2 regions of the Brevibacterium sp. HMSC063G07 genome follow, and region 2 is predicted to be linked to the other one. Evidence: predicted binding sites of a transcription regulator. Region 2 holds the regulator's gene; the other holds the start of a gene.

Region 1 (5,983 bases), on a different contig from region 2:
CCTGGCGGGAAGGTCTGCCGCCGGTATTATTGCGGGTGCAGAGGAGGACGAATGTCACAGGAGCTTTCGGAACTCGAAGCGCAGATTCTGCGCTTCGAAGGACAGTGGCACACCTACGGGGGTGCCAAGGACCACGCGATCCGCGAACAGTTCGACATGTCCGCCGCCCAGTACTTCCAGGTGCTCGGCAGACTCCTCGACAGCCCCGCGGCCCATGCTGAAGATCCCGTTCTCATCAAACGGCTTCGCAGAATCCGCGACTCACGACAGGAAACCGGAGCACAGGCGAGGATCCCGCGCTGATGGCAGACAAACACCAGTACGAAACCCGTGCAGAACGCCGTGCAGCAGACGCTGCAAACCGCCGAGGCGGAGCCCACCGGGCCGTCTCATCGGCAGGCAGCCATAAAGCGGCGACCGCTGTTGTCATCGTTCTTGCGCTGGTGGCTGTTCTCCTGATCGTCGGTGCGGTCAACATCATCCGCTCCGCAGGCTCAGACCCGGAAGCCAAAGTCGAAGAACAGCAGCAGAAGGAACCTGGAGCAGGCGACGATGCCAAGGACAAATCGTCACAGTCAGGCGAGCCCGGTGAGAGCACGCAGAGTGAAAGCACCCCGAGTGACGGCGAATCAACCGGCGGGGGAGTGACGACCGTCGAAGCTGAAAGCGGCGATCCCAATCTGTCGATCCTCAACGCATCCGGCGTCAACGGTGCGGCCAGGAAGTTCGCCGACCAGTATGAAGCACAGGGCTGGAAGATGGGGCGCGTGAGCAACGCGGGCACCCGGGTGTCATCTACGACCGTCTACTATTCGTCCTCGGAGTACAGCGATGCTGCTGAGCGCGTGGCCGAGGGGCTTGGCGGTGTGAGCGTCGAACAGTCCCGTCGCTACCAGGTGGGCGTGACAATCCTCATGGGCCCGGATGTCGCCGACAGCGATCCCGCCGAGGGCTGACCGAGAGCTGGCCTGGAAACCGGGCCGGTGAAGCTCCCTGCGGGCGGTAGACTGAAGTTTCGTTCCACACTTGGGAGATGACATGACACAGGGAACCGTCAAATGGTTCAACGCGGAAAAGGGCTACGGCTTCATCGCCGTAGACGACTCTTCCGACGAAATCTTCGTCCACCATTCGGCAATTCAGATGCAGGGCTACCGGTCGTTGGCCGAAGGCGGTCGCGTGCAGTTCGACATTGTGCAGGGGGATAAGGGCGCGCAGGCTGAGAACGTCGAACCGCTCGACTGACAGCCGCCGCAGCCGAACTGAACTGCTCACGAGGGGGAGGAACAGGTCTTCTGTCCCTCCCCCTCGTCGTGTTCCTTAGACGGGAGCCCAGTGGGCCCTGCGAGGTGCCAGCGGCAGGGGATTGGTATTTGCACTCTCAGGTCGAGAGTGCTAAATCTAGTGGTGGTGAAACGCACTGCCCAGGCAGAGGACGCCGGGCCTGAAGAAGGGATTCAGGCTCTGCTTCCTGCCGTCGCGGGCACCTGGCAGTGCTAGTCAACTGCCACCCCTTACAGGGAGGAAGCCAGCCACTATGGCAAAGCTCATTGCATTCGACGAAGAAGCTCGTCGCGGCCTGGAGACCGGCCTGAACACCCTGGCTGATGCAGTCAAGGTGACGCTCGGTCCCCGCGGACGCAATGTTGTTCTCGAAAAGAAGTGGGGCGCACCCACCATCACGAACGACGGCGTGTCCATCGCCAAGGAAATCGAGCTCGAAGACGCCTACGAAAAGATCGGCGCCGAACTCGTCAAGGAAGTCGCCAAGAAGACCGACGACGTCGCAGGTGACGGTACGACCACCGCTACCGTTCTGGCACAGGCTCTCGTGTCCGAAGGTCTGCGCAACGTCGCAGCCGGTGCAGACCCGCTCAGCCTCAAGCGCGGCATCGAAAAGGCCGTTGAGTCCCTGACCGAAGTTCTGCTCGACTCCGCTAAGGAAATCGAAACCAAGGAACAGATCGCTGCCACCGCCGGCATTTCCGCTGGCGACCCGGCAATCGGCGAACTCATTGCCCAGGCCATCGACAAGGTCGGCAAGGAAGGCGTCGTCACCGTCGAAGAGTCCAACACCTTCGGACTCGAACTCGAACTGACCGAAGGCATGCGCTTCGACAAGGGCTACATCTCCGGTTACTTCGTGTCTGACGCAGAGCGCCAGGAAACAGTGCTCGAGGACCCCTACATCCTCATCGTCAACTCGAAGATCTCGAACGTGAAGGACCTCCTGCCGGTTCTTGAGAAGATCCAGCAGTCCGGCAAGCCGTTGCTGATCATTGCCGAAGACGTCGAAGGCGAAGCCCTCGCCGTCCTCGTGGTCAACAAGATCCGCGGAACCTTCAAGTCGGTTGCCGTCAAGGCCCCCGGCTTCGGCGACCGCCGCAAGGCCCAGCTTGCAGACATCGCGATCCTCACCGGCGGCCAGGTCATCGCCGAAGAGGTCGGGCTGAAGCTGGAGAACGCATCGCTGGACCTGCTGGGCACCGCCCGCAAGGTCGTTGTCACCAAGGACGAAACCACCATCGTCGAAGGTGCAGGCGACGCCGACGAAATCGCCGGCCGCGTGCAGCAGATCCGCACCGAGATCGAAAACTCGGACTCGGACTACGACCGCGAGAAGCTGCAGGAGCGCCTGGCCAAGCTGGCCGGCGGTGTTGCAGTCATCAAGGCCGGAGCCGCAACCGAAGTCGAACTCAAGGAAACCAAACACCGCATCGAAGATGCCGTCCGCAATGCCAAGGCGGCTGTGGACGAAGGCATCGTCGCCGGCGGTGGTGTGGCCCTCATCCAGGCAAGCGACAAGGCCTTCGAAAACCTCAACCTCGAAGGTGACGAAGCCACCGGTGCTGCCATCGTCAAGGTGGCCATCGAAGCTCCGCTCAAGCAGATCGCCATCAACGCCGGCCTCGAACCCGGAGTTGTGGCCGAAAAGGTGCGCGGACTCGAAACCGGCCACGGTCTCAACGCCGCAACCGGCGAATACGAAGACCTCCTGGCAGCCGGTGTCAACGACCCGGTCAAGGTGACCCGCTCTGCTCTGCAGAACGCCGCCTCGATCGCCGGCCTGTTCCTCACGACGGAAGCCGTCGTGGCCGACAAGCCGGAACCCGCTCCCGCGGGTGATCCCACCGGCGGAATGGGCGACATGGGCGGCATGGGCTTCTGATCCGGCCAACCGTGAACACGCCCTCCTAGGGCACAGGCCGCGGGCGCAGACGAACTGTCTGCGCCCGCGGTTTTTCTGTGTCTGGGGTGGCTGGCTTTTTGTTGGCATCGACCGCGTTCTATGCATTGGCAGTGACCCGGCCTGTGGCACGGCCTCTAGCCTGAATCGCGCTGCGGACGGCGAAGGTGGGCGTCACGAATTCATGGTGTTTTCGCACTCAGAAGGTCCATTGCGGCGTGCTTCGCCGTTTCGAGGCTGCCGCTTTCCGGATTCACCCCGTGTTGGGCTATCCCGCCCTCGAGCAGCAAAAACACATAATCTGCCAGAGCTTCTCCAGCCTCACTGCCAACCTCTTCTGTGACCAAGCGTCGGACTGCACTCAGTACAGCCTGTTTGTGGCTTCGGATGACTTCGATCCCGGGGTGGTTCCCTCGCAACTCAGCTGCCGCATTGAGGAATGCGCATCCGTGAACAGCGCCGTCAGCATCGTCGGTGTAAGCCTCGAATACAGCGTTGATCCGTGGGCGCGGCGCTTCGGCCAACCGGTTGTCCAGGCGTGTCTGCCAGCGTTGATTGCGCTGCTGAAGATAGGCCTCCACCAGGCGCTCTTTGGACCCGAATCGATTGTAGAGAGTGCGCTTTGTCATGCCCGCTTCCGCGGCGATGGCTTCAACCCCCACAGCGTGGATGCCATGGGTGTAGAACAGCCGCTCAGCGGCATCGAGAATACGGTGCGCCCCGGGGGTGAGGTTGGTCAGGGCACTGCGGTCCATATGCACTCCTCGGTTGTTTTCACTGACCAGTGTACCTAGAATCAGTTTCACTGATCGGTAAAGGTGGCTCGAATTGTCTACCTTCGCACGAAGGGAGTTGCGCTTTGGTGCAGGTCGCAGAATCTGAGGGCGATAAGCAGCCTCTTTCCATTTGCTCAACAGCTGCATTGGGTGCTGCGGGAGCGTGCCTCATAGCTGTCTGCTACGGGCTTGCCCGATTCGCCTACGGACTGTATTTGCCTGCGTTTCAGGACGATCTTGAACTCGGGTCAACGGCTTCTGGGGTGATCGCAGCCGCCAGCTATGCCGCCTACTGCGCCGGTATAGCAGCCTCAACTGCCCTGACTGCACGGTTCGGCGCACGTACGGTCGCCGTGTCTGCTGGGCTGCTTGCGACGGCTGGCTGTGCTGCAATTGCTGCCGCACCTTCAGCGCTGGTGCTTGGAATAGGCGTGACTGTCGCAGGGTCCAGTACGGGCGTGGCCTCACCCCCTTTGGCCAGGGCGGTCGCAGACCATGTTGCAGCGCGACGGCAGGATCGAGTCCAGACCGTGGTAAACGCCGGAACCGGTTTCGGCGTGGCAGTCTCAGGTCCTGTCGCTCTGCTCACGCATGAGCACTGGCGCGCAGGCTGGTGGGCCTTTGCTTTGGCGGCCGCCGTGGTGTCGTTCTGGACGTGGAAGGCGGTTCCCGCTGGCCCGATCGGTGCAGCTCGCTCGGCAGGTGCAGAGGGTCAAGGCGAGTGGCGCGGTCTATTCCCCGCTGGCGCGTGGGCTTTGCTTGGCGGGTCAATGATCATGGGGGCAGCCAGCACGGCCGGTTGGACGTTCGGACCGGCCCTGCTGCAGGACGCTGGCGGTCATGGTCCGAGTCTGACCACGGCAGCGTGGATTGTCCTGGGAGTGTGCGGGTTGGCAGGTGCAGCCGCTGGGGATCTGGTGGCACGTCTATCTCTGCAGACCGCGTGGCGGGTGTTGATGATCGCACTTTCCGGGGCAACGGTGGTATGGGCGCTATGGCCCCACAGCGCTGTGGTTGCAGTGGTGGCATCAGGCGTGTTCGGTGCGGTCTACATCGCTTTAACCGGTGTGCTGCTCGTTTGGGGAACCCGGTTGTATCGCGGTCGAGCGTCAACGGGGGTCGGCTTGGCCTTTCTGGCAATTGCTGCAGGCCAGTCTCTGTCAGCCTTTGTCCTCGGCGGGTTGGCTGACCTTGCAGATTTGCAGGCAGCGTTTTTAGCAGCCGCGGGCATGGGTGTGCTTGGTGGATTGATTCGGCCAGTGCGGACCCGAGTTCAATGGTGAGTGTTCTCGTTCTGGTTGGGTGCACTGTCTGCGCCCGCGGTTTTTCTGTTGTCTACACGAGCGGCACAGATGTGAGGCTCAGTTTCTTCGCAGATTCGGTGACCATAATGAGCCCCGTACACCGCACGCGGAGAAGGGACTTTCATGGGCTTCGCTTTCCTCGTCATTCTGGTTGTGGGAGGTGCTGCGGCGTTTGCCATCGCACGCAGCAACAAGAAGAACGAAGAAGCAGCTCGGCAAAGCGAACTGGCAATCGTTGCCAAAGCGTCAGAAGAAGACGTCACGCAGTTCGGTGAAGAAGTTCAGGCTCTTGATCTTGAAACCGCCGGCGTGGATCTCGGCGACGGGGGTCGGCAGGACTACCAAAAGGCAATCAGCTGCTACGACCTCGCAAAGGATCTTCTGAGCAAGGTCAACCGGCCCGAAGACATCCGCCACGTGACAGAAGCCCTGGAAGACGGCCGCTACGCCGCCAGCTGCGTCCGTGCCCGCGTGGAAGGCAAACCGCTGCCCACTCGCCGCCCTCCGTGCTTCTTCAATCCGCAGCACGGTCCCAGTGTTGAAGACATCGACTGGGCGCCTGCCGGTGGACAGCCGCGCCCGATTCCCGTGTGCGCCGCAGACGCCGAGCGCGTTGCAGTCGGGGCCGAGCCCTCAGTGCGCAAGGTGACGCTCGCAGACGGAATGTCGCGCAGAGCCTACTGGGAAGCCGGTCCGGCCTATGCCGAATACAACCG
Region 2 (5,983 bases):
AGATGCGAGTGGAATGTGCAAACTCGCCGCAGTTCGTAGTCTGGCTGTGCTCTCTAATGATCTGTCAGTAATGAGGCTTATCGTTCCGATACACAACGCAAGAGCCTGTTCTGCGGCTATTCATTATCAGTCAGTTGGGCTGGTTAAATGATCTTGTCGGTATTATCTGCTTGGTAGGGTCGCATTAATGTTGGCAGTCTCTGACTGAGGAGTGCTGATGCACACAGCCTGCGTTGACGGACAAAGATTGATCGTTGCCATCGAGTATGCGAAGTTGAGCGCTGGTGAACGAGAGGAGCTCCGTGGACGTTTATCCTGCCCCGACCATGCATGTGCTGCTCCGGTCCACTTCCGCTCTCGCAGTGTCGATGGCAGGCCGCCCCTTTTCTACTCCAATGAGCATGCCCCGTTCTGCACCGAAAAATCTCCGGAAACCAAACAGGCCGTCCTTGAAGGCGAAAAGAGGGAAGATGAAGCGATCTGGAACGATGCCAGCGAACTCGTGCTCCGTCTTGACGGCCCCAAAACCGATAGAGCCTCCGTCATTGACGGAATAGGACCAACGGTGACGCAACGGGGGCGCAGACACAATCCCCGGCGCGGGGAACGTCATACGCATGCGAGTTCTATCGGTCTGCGGCCGCTTTTGCGTCGACTGCGAGATGACCCATCATTTCGCGCGTCGACAATGCCATTGACTCTATCGGACGAAACCCAGAGCAGCATCCAAGAAGCCTGCACCCATGTCTCTCACTACGTTCATCGGTTTGGCAAACGTGTTGTTGTGTGGGGTCCGGTTGTCGCGGCACAAAACGGCTGGATTAACAGCGGCTATCGGGAAGAGGAGCTTCCTGCCGTACTGGTACGCGAAAAGTTCATTGCCGAAGTCCTCGGGCGAGTGTACTTAGAGAAATTTGCTGATCTCAATCCTGGCGACCGCGGCTCATTCCACTTCATCGTCGAGGGTCTTTTCAGGATGACGAAACACGATACGCCCTGGGTGACCCTTGAAAGTCCGAACCATCTTGCGCTTCTGCCCGACCCGCCCGCCGGAGGCTAGTGGGTTAAACCAGCGCCAGGAAAACCTAGAAATCTTGGTTTGTTTATCCCGTCTTGGCGGCCGTGCTCCGATCTTCTCTCTATGAGGCACGGTGGCATGCCCATGCTTCGGATGCTGAAAGTCGCATTGTCTAGGTTGTAGAACGAGGCCGTGAGTCTATACTGAACGTGTTCAGTGAACATGTTCAGGGAGGTTTAGTTGGCTGGTGTTCGCACCGCGGCACGCAATGAAACCCGCCGCGCCGTGTTAGACGCAGCGGATCGTCTGTTCCATGAACGGGGCTTCCAGGCGACAACTGTGCGCGACATCGCTCGGAATGCGGGCGTGAGTACCGGAACGGTCATGTCTGTCGGTGACAAAGAAGCCCTGCTCGTAGAGCTCTTCGACGGCCTCATTGCGGAACGTCAAGCCCATGCTGATGCGCAGAACTATGCCGCCGATGTCCGCTGCGGCGCAGACGCAGTCGCCGTGGTCGAGCCGTTCGCGGCGCTGTTCGAGGAGCGCCGCAGCCTCGCCCAGGCTTACGCTTCGATCCTTGTCAGTGGACGACACGCATCCGTGGTCTTCACAGACCTCGCACAGAGATTGACCGCAGTGTTCCAGCAGGTCATAACAGTCTGCGGGTGCTCAAATGCGGCTGAAGCAGTCAAACGCGCCGAAGCACTTCACGCTGCCTACATCGGCAGCCTATTCATATGGGCTGCAACGCCTGAAACCTCCGCACAGCAGTTCTTGACTCAGCTGCGCGACATCTTCGCGGCAATCTGCCCACATACAGGAGGCAACTCATGACCCTGATCCCATCGTTCTGGATGCTGCCGACGCTGCTGGCCGCTGTCCTCCTTGGGGATGTCGCCCTGTCCATCAAGCCAGTCCGATTCATCCGCGACTGTCTTCACAGCGTTAACTTCCCCGAAAACTGGTGGTGGTCGCTGCTCGTGATCAAGGTGCTCGCAGCAAGTGGCCTCATTGCGGGAATATGGGTGCCCGGATTGGCTTTCGCGGCCAACGCCGGGGTCATCGCCTACTTCCTCTGCGCGGCCGTGGGGCACATCCGAGCAAAAGCCACCGGCACGGCCTTCTGGATCAACTGCCTGGGGATGCTGGTGCTGTCCTGCGTCACTCTGGCATTGAGCTTTCTATAGACACGGTCGCCCAGTCTCGGCGCACGCAGGCTCAGCAACAACAGGCTGTTCTGCTGATCCACAGGCAGAACACTCAGACCTTGTCCGAGATGGCGGAATACACCGCAAGATCGCGGACTTCGCTGCGAAGGAGCTCTCCATTGCGGCGAATGCCCTCGAACTCGAAACCCGCTTTCTCTGCAACTCTGCGGGACGCTGCATTGTCAGGGTGCACACACAGTTCAACCCGCTGTGCGCCGCGCTCAAAGGCAAAATCGGTCACGAGTCGCACTGCTGCCGTCATGAATCCCTGCCCGCGTGCCCACGGGGCGGTCATATACCCCAAAGACACATAATGAGCACTGTGGATGCGCAGATTGACCTGCCCTAAAAAGCGGTCAGAGTGCTCTGTTCCCGGGGCGGTGATGACCCACGACGGTTCCGGCGGGTTCGTGCACCAATCAAACGCCATGTCGCGGGTGTATTGATGTGTCACCTGCGTCCATTCGACAACCGCAGGGTCCTGGCAGGCTGCGAAAAGGTTGTCCGCATCACCCTGCCGGAATCCGCGGAGAACCACGCCGCCGCCGGACAGTTTTCCAGAGCCGAGAAAAGGAGTTGCGCCAGGTGCCATCAGTGCCTGCCGACTGTCACAAAGTCAATGAGCTCTTCCACCCGGCCCGACAGTGTCCAGTCGACATCCCCAATGGATTTCACTGAGCCGAGAATCCGCTGCCACGCTCGGGCGGAGTCACGGTGGTCTTCGTGCGGCCAGCCGATTCTGCGCAGAACCCCGAGCTTCCAATCTTCTCCGCGCGGCACCTGCGGCCATTCGGCAATCCCAACCACAGACGGCTTCACGGCCTGCCAAATGTCGACGTACGGGTGGCCAGTGACCCTCACGTGCTCCGCCCACGGCTGGCTGGCAACCTCGCTGACAATCCGCGTTTCCTTCGTGCCTTCGATCAGGTGATCAGCAAGAACCCCCACCCGGTGCTGTGCATCCGGCTGGAACTCGACCAGCGCCTCCATGAGGTCATCGAGACCTCCCAGAGGTTCGACGACAACACCTTCGACCCGCAGGTCGTCACCCCAGATCTTCTCGACCAGCTCCGCATCGTGCTTTCCCTCAACCCAAATCCGGCTGCCCCTGGCAACCCGGGCTTTGGTATGCACGGCTCTGCTTCCCGAAGCCGTGCGGCCGGGCTGCTTCTGGACTGCCGGGCGGGGCCGTACGAGTTCGACCGGTTTGCCTTCCAGCAGATAGCCGAAGCCCAAGGGGAAGGCCTGCGTGCGGCCGCGACGATCCTCCAGGTGGACGAGAAAACCGCCGTTGGTCTTCTCCAGCTTCACCACGGCGCCGACATAGCCGGTCTGAACCTCTTCCACAACCATTCCGCGTTTGATTTCAACCCGCTGGGTCTTGGGTCGTTGGTGGGTGCGGCCAGAGGAGAGGACATCGCGTCCATAGCGATCAGACATGAGAACCACGATAGCCGTGCGCTGGTGCGGTTCAGAACATAGCGCGCCGTGGTGTTGCTCGCAGAACCGGCGCTGAACCAGTTCCAAAGGCAACCGAGGCCAGCCCCAGAAGCAACAGGCGTTTGTATAGACGTGCCCGCATCATTAGAATTGGCACTCTAAGAGTGAGAGTGCCAAAAGCGAGCGCCCGATGTGCCCGTGCAGGGCAGGGCGCGGATGGGAGCGATTCGGGATGAACGACGAGCGGCGCAGCAGAGTTCTGCGGGCGATCGTCGAAGACTATGTGGCCACCAACGAGCCCGTCGGCTCCAAAGCCCTGGTCGAACGCCACAAGCTCGGCGTTTCCTCGGCAACCATCCGCAACGACATGGCCGCCCTCGAACAAGAAGGCCTCATTGCGCAGCCGCACACCTCAGCCGGCCGTATCCCCACCGATGCGGGATACCGGGCATTCGTCGACCGCATTGACGATGTCAAACCCTTGTCCAGCGCAGAGAAACGGGCAATCTCCCAGATTCTCTCAAGCACGCAGAGCATTGACGACACCCTCGCCCAGACCGTCCGCCTGCTGTCGCGGCTGACGCACCAAGTAGCCCTCATCCAGTATCCGGTGCGCACCCAGACCACCATTCGGCGCGTGGAACTGGTTCAGCTGAGCCCAGAGCGCATCCTCGTCATCCTCATCACCGACACCGGCGAAGTCGAACAGCGAATAGTCGAAGCACTCGACCCGATTGACGAAGACGATGTCCGCGGTATGCGCCGGGCCTTCAATGAGGCGCTGGAAGACACTCGGCTGGATGCCCTCGAAGACACCCTCAGTGCACTCGCAGTGCCCGTATCACTGGCCCAGACGGCAACCGCAATCGCCGAACGTCTGGTTGAACTGGCCCGCAGCAAACGTCAGGACCGGCTCATCATGGCCGGGGCTGCAAACTTGGCCCGCGCCGGCAGCGAGTTCGGCACGCACATGGGTCCGCTGCTTGAAGCAATAGAAGAACAGGTTGTGCTTCTGAAGCTGCTGGCAGATATGCAGGCCGACGGCATTGCCGTGCAGATCGGTAGCGAAAACCGCTTTGAGGCGCTGGCAGGGGCGTCGCTCATCGCAACCGGCTACGGAACAGAAGACACAACAGCCTCACTGGCAGTGCTCGGCCCCACCCGCATGGACTATCCCACCACCATGGCCGCCGTCAGAGCCGTGGCGAAATACGTATCGACCATTCTGTCGGACTGACCAGCTGACTGACCTGACCGATGACTTAGTGACAGCACCCCCGAATCCCCGACCTTGTGCAGACGCATCTGAACGAAAGAAGAAGCAGTGAGCGATCACTACGAAACACTGGGCGTTGAACGAGACGCTTCCGCTGAAGACATCAAAAAGGCATACCGGAAGCTCGCCCGGAAGTACCACCCGGACGTCAACCCCGGCCACGAAGACGAATTCAAAAAAGTCTCCGTCGCCTACGAAACACTGTCCGATCCGGACAAGCGACGCCAGTACGACATGGGTGGATCCACCGCTGGCGCTGGCGGCTTCGGCGGTTTCTCCGACCTTTTCGACACCTTCTTCGGCGGGGGAGGACCACGCCGTTCAGGCCCGCCGAATCAGCGTGTGCGCCCCGGTCGCGACGCCCTCGTGGAACTCACGATCGACCTCGAAACCGCTGTCTTCGGCGGAAAAGAAGACATCCGCGTGCAGACGGCAGTCACCTGTGAAACCTGCCACGGCGGCGGTGCGCGCGAAGGCACCAAACCCGAAACCTGCGGGCTGTGCCACGGTGCGGGCACCATTTCGACCGTTCAGCGGACCATCCTGGGTGACATGCGCACCCAACAGGTGTGCAGCAACTGCTCTGGCTACGGCGATGTCATCAAAGATCCGTGCAACAGCTGCGGTGGCGAAGGCCGCGTGCGCGAAGAGAAGACTCTGTCAGTCAAAATTCCGGCAGGCGTGCACGACGGCACCCGCATCCTGCTGTCCGGCCACGGAGAAGTCGGCCCCGGCGGCGGTCCCGCCGGTGACCTCCACATCGAAGTCACCGTCCGCGAACACGATGTGTTCACTCGCGACGGCGACAATCTGCGCGCCGAACTGTCCGTGCCCATGACCACAGCGGCACTCGGCAGCACCGTGACACTCGAAACCTTTGACGGTCCGCGCGAACTGACCATCGAACCGGGAACACAGACCGGCACGGTCGAAACCCTGGCAGGGCTCGGTGCGGGCCGCCTGCGCCGAGAAACCCGCGGCGACCTGCTGGTGACGGTCGTCGTGCAGACGCCCACCAAGCTCACCGGCGAACAGAAGAAG

The links. The regulator HrcA, encoded in region 2, represses chaperone genes, less so after heat shock. The targets are predictions, from matches to a motif close to TTNGCACTCGNNNNNNNCGAGTGCNAA.
Region 1: a site for HrcA is predicted at 1,373-1,399, ahead of groL (chaperonin GroEL). Genes of this name have one in related genera too.

What each region holds. Positions count from the first base shown of each region.
Region 1 covers NZ_KV802360.1:205,647-211,629, reverse strand. The annotation lists gene HMPREF2757_RS07425 (DUF3263 domain-containing protein) at 52-303, shown strand; gene HMPREF2757_RS07420 (LytR C-terminal domain-containing protein) at 303-956, shown strand; gene HMPREF2757_RS07415 (cold-shock protein) at 1,039-1,245, shown strand; gene groL (chaperonin GroEL) at 1,538-3,169, shown strand; gene HMPREF2757_RS07405 (TetR/AcrR family transcriptional regulator) at 3,370-3,942, opposite strand; gene HMPREF2757_RS07400 (MFS transporter) at 4,050-5,246, shown strand; gene HMPREF2757_RS07395 (hypothetical protein) at 5,391-5,983, shown strand, end outside.
Region 2 covers NZ_KV802321.1:176,490-182,472, forward strand. The annotation lists gene HMPREF2757_RS11585 (hypothetical protein) at 248-1,060, shown strand; gene HMPREF2757_RS00810 (TetR/AcrR family transcriptional regulator) at 1,304-1,852, shown strand; gene HMPREF2757_RS00815 (DoxX family protein) at 1,849-2,205, shown strand; gene HMPREF2757_RS00820 (GNAT family N-acetyltransferase) at 2,279-2,818, opposite strand; gene HMPREF2757_RS00825 (DUF3097 domain-containing protein) at 2,818-3,666, opposite strand; gene hrcA (heat-inducible transcriptional repressor HrcA) at 3,899-4,903, shown strand; gene dnaJ (molecular chaperone DnaJ) at 4,991-5,983, shown strand, end outside.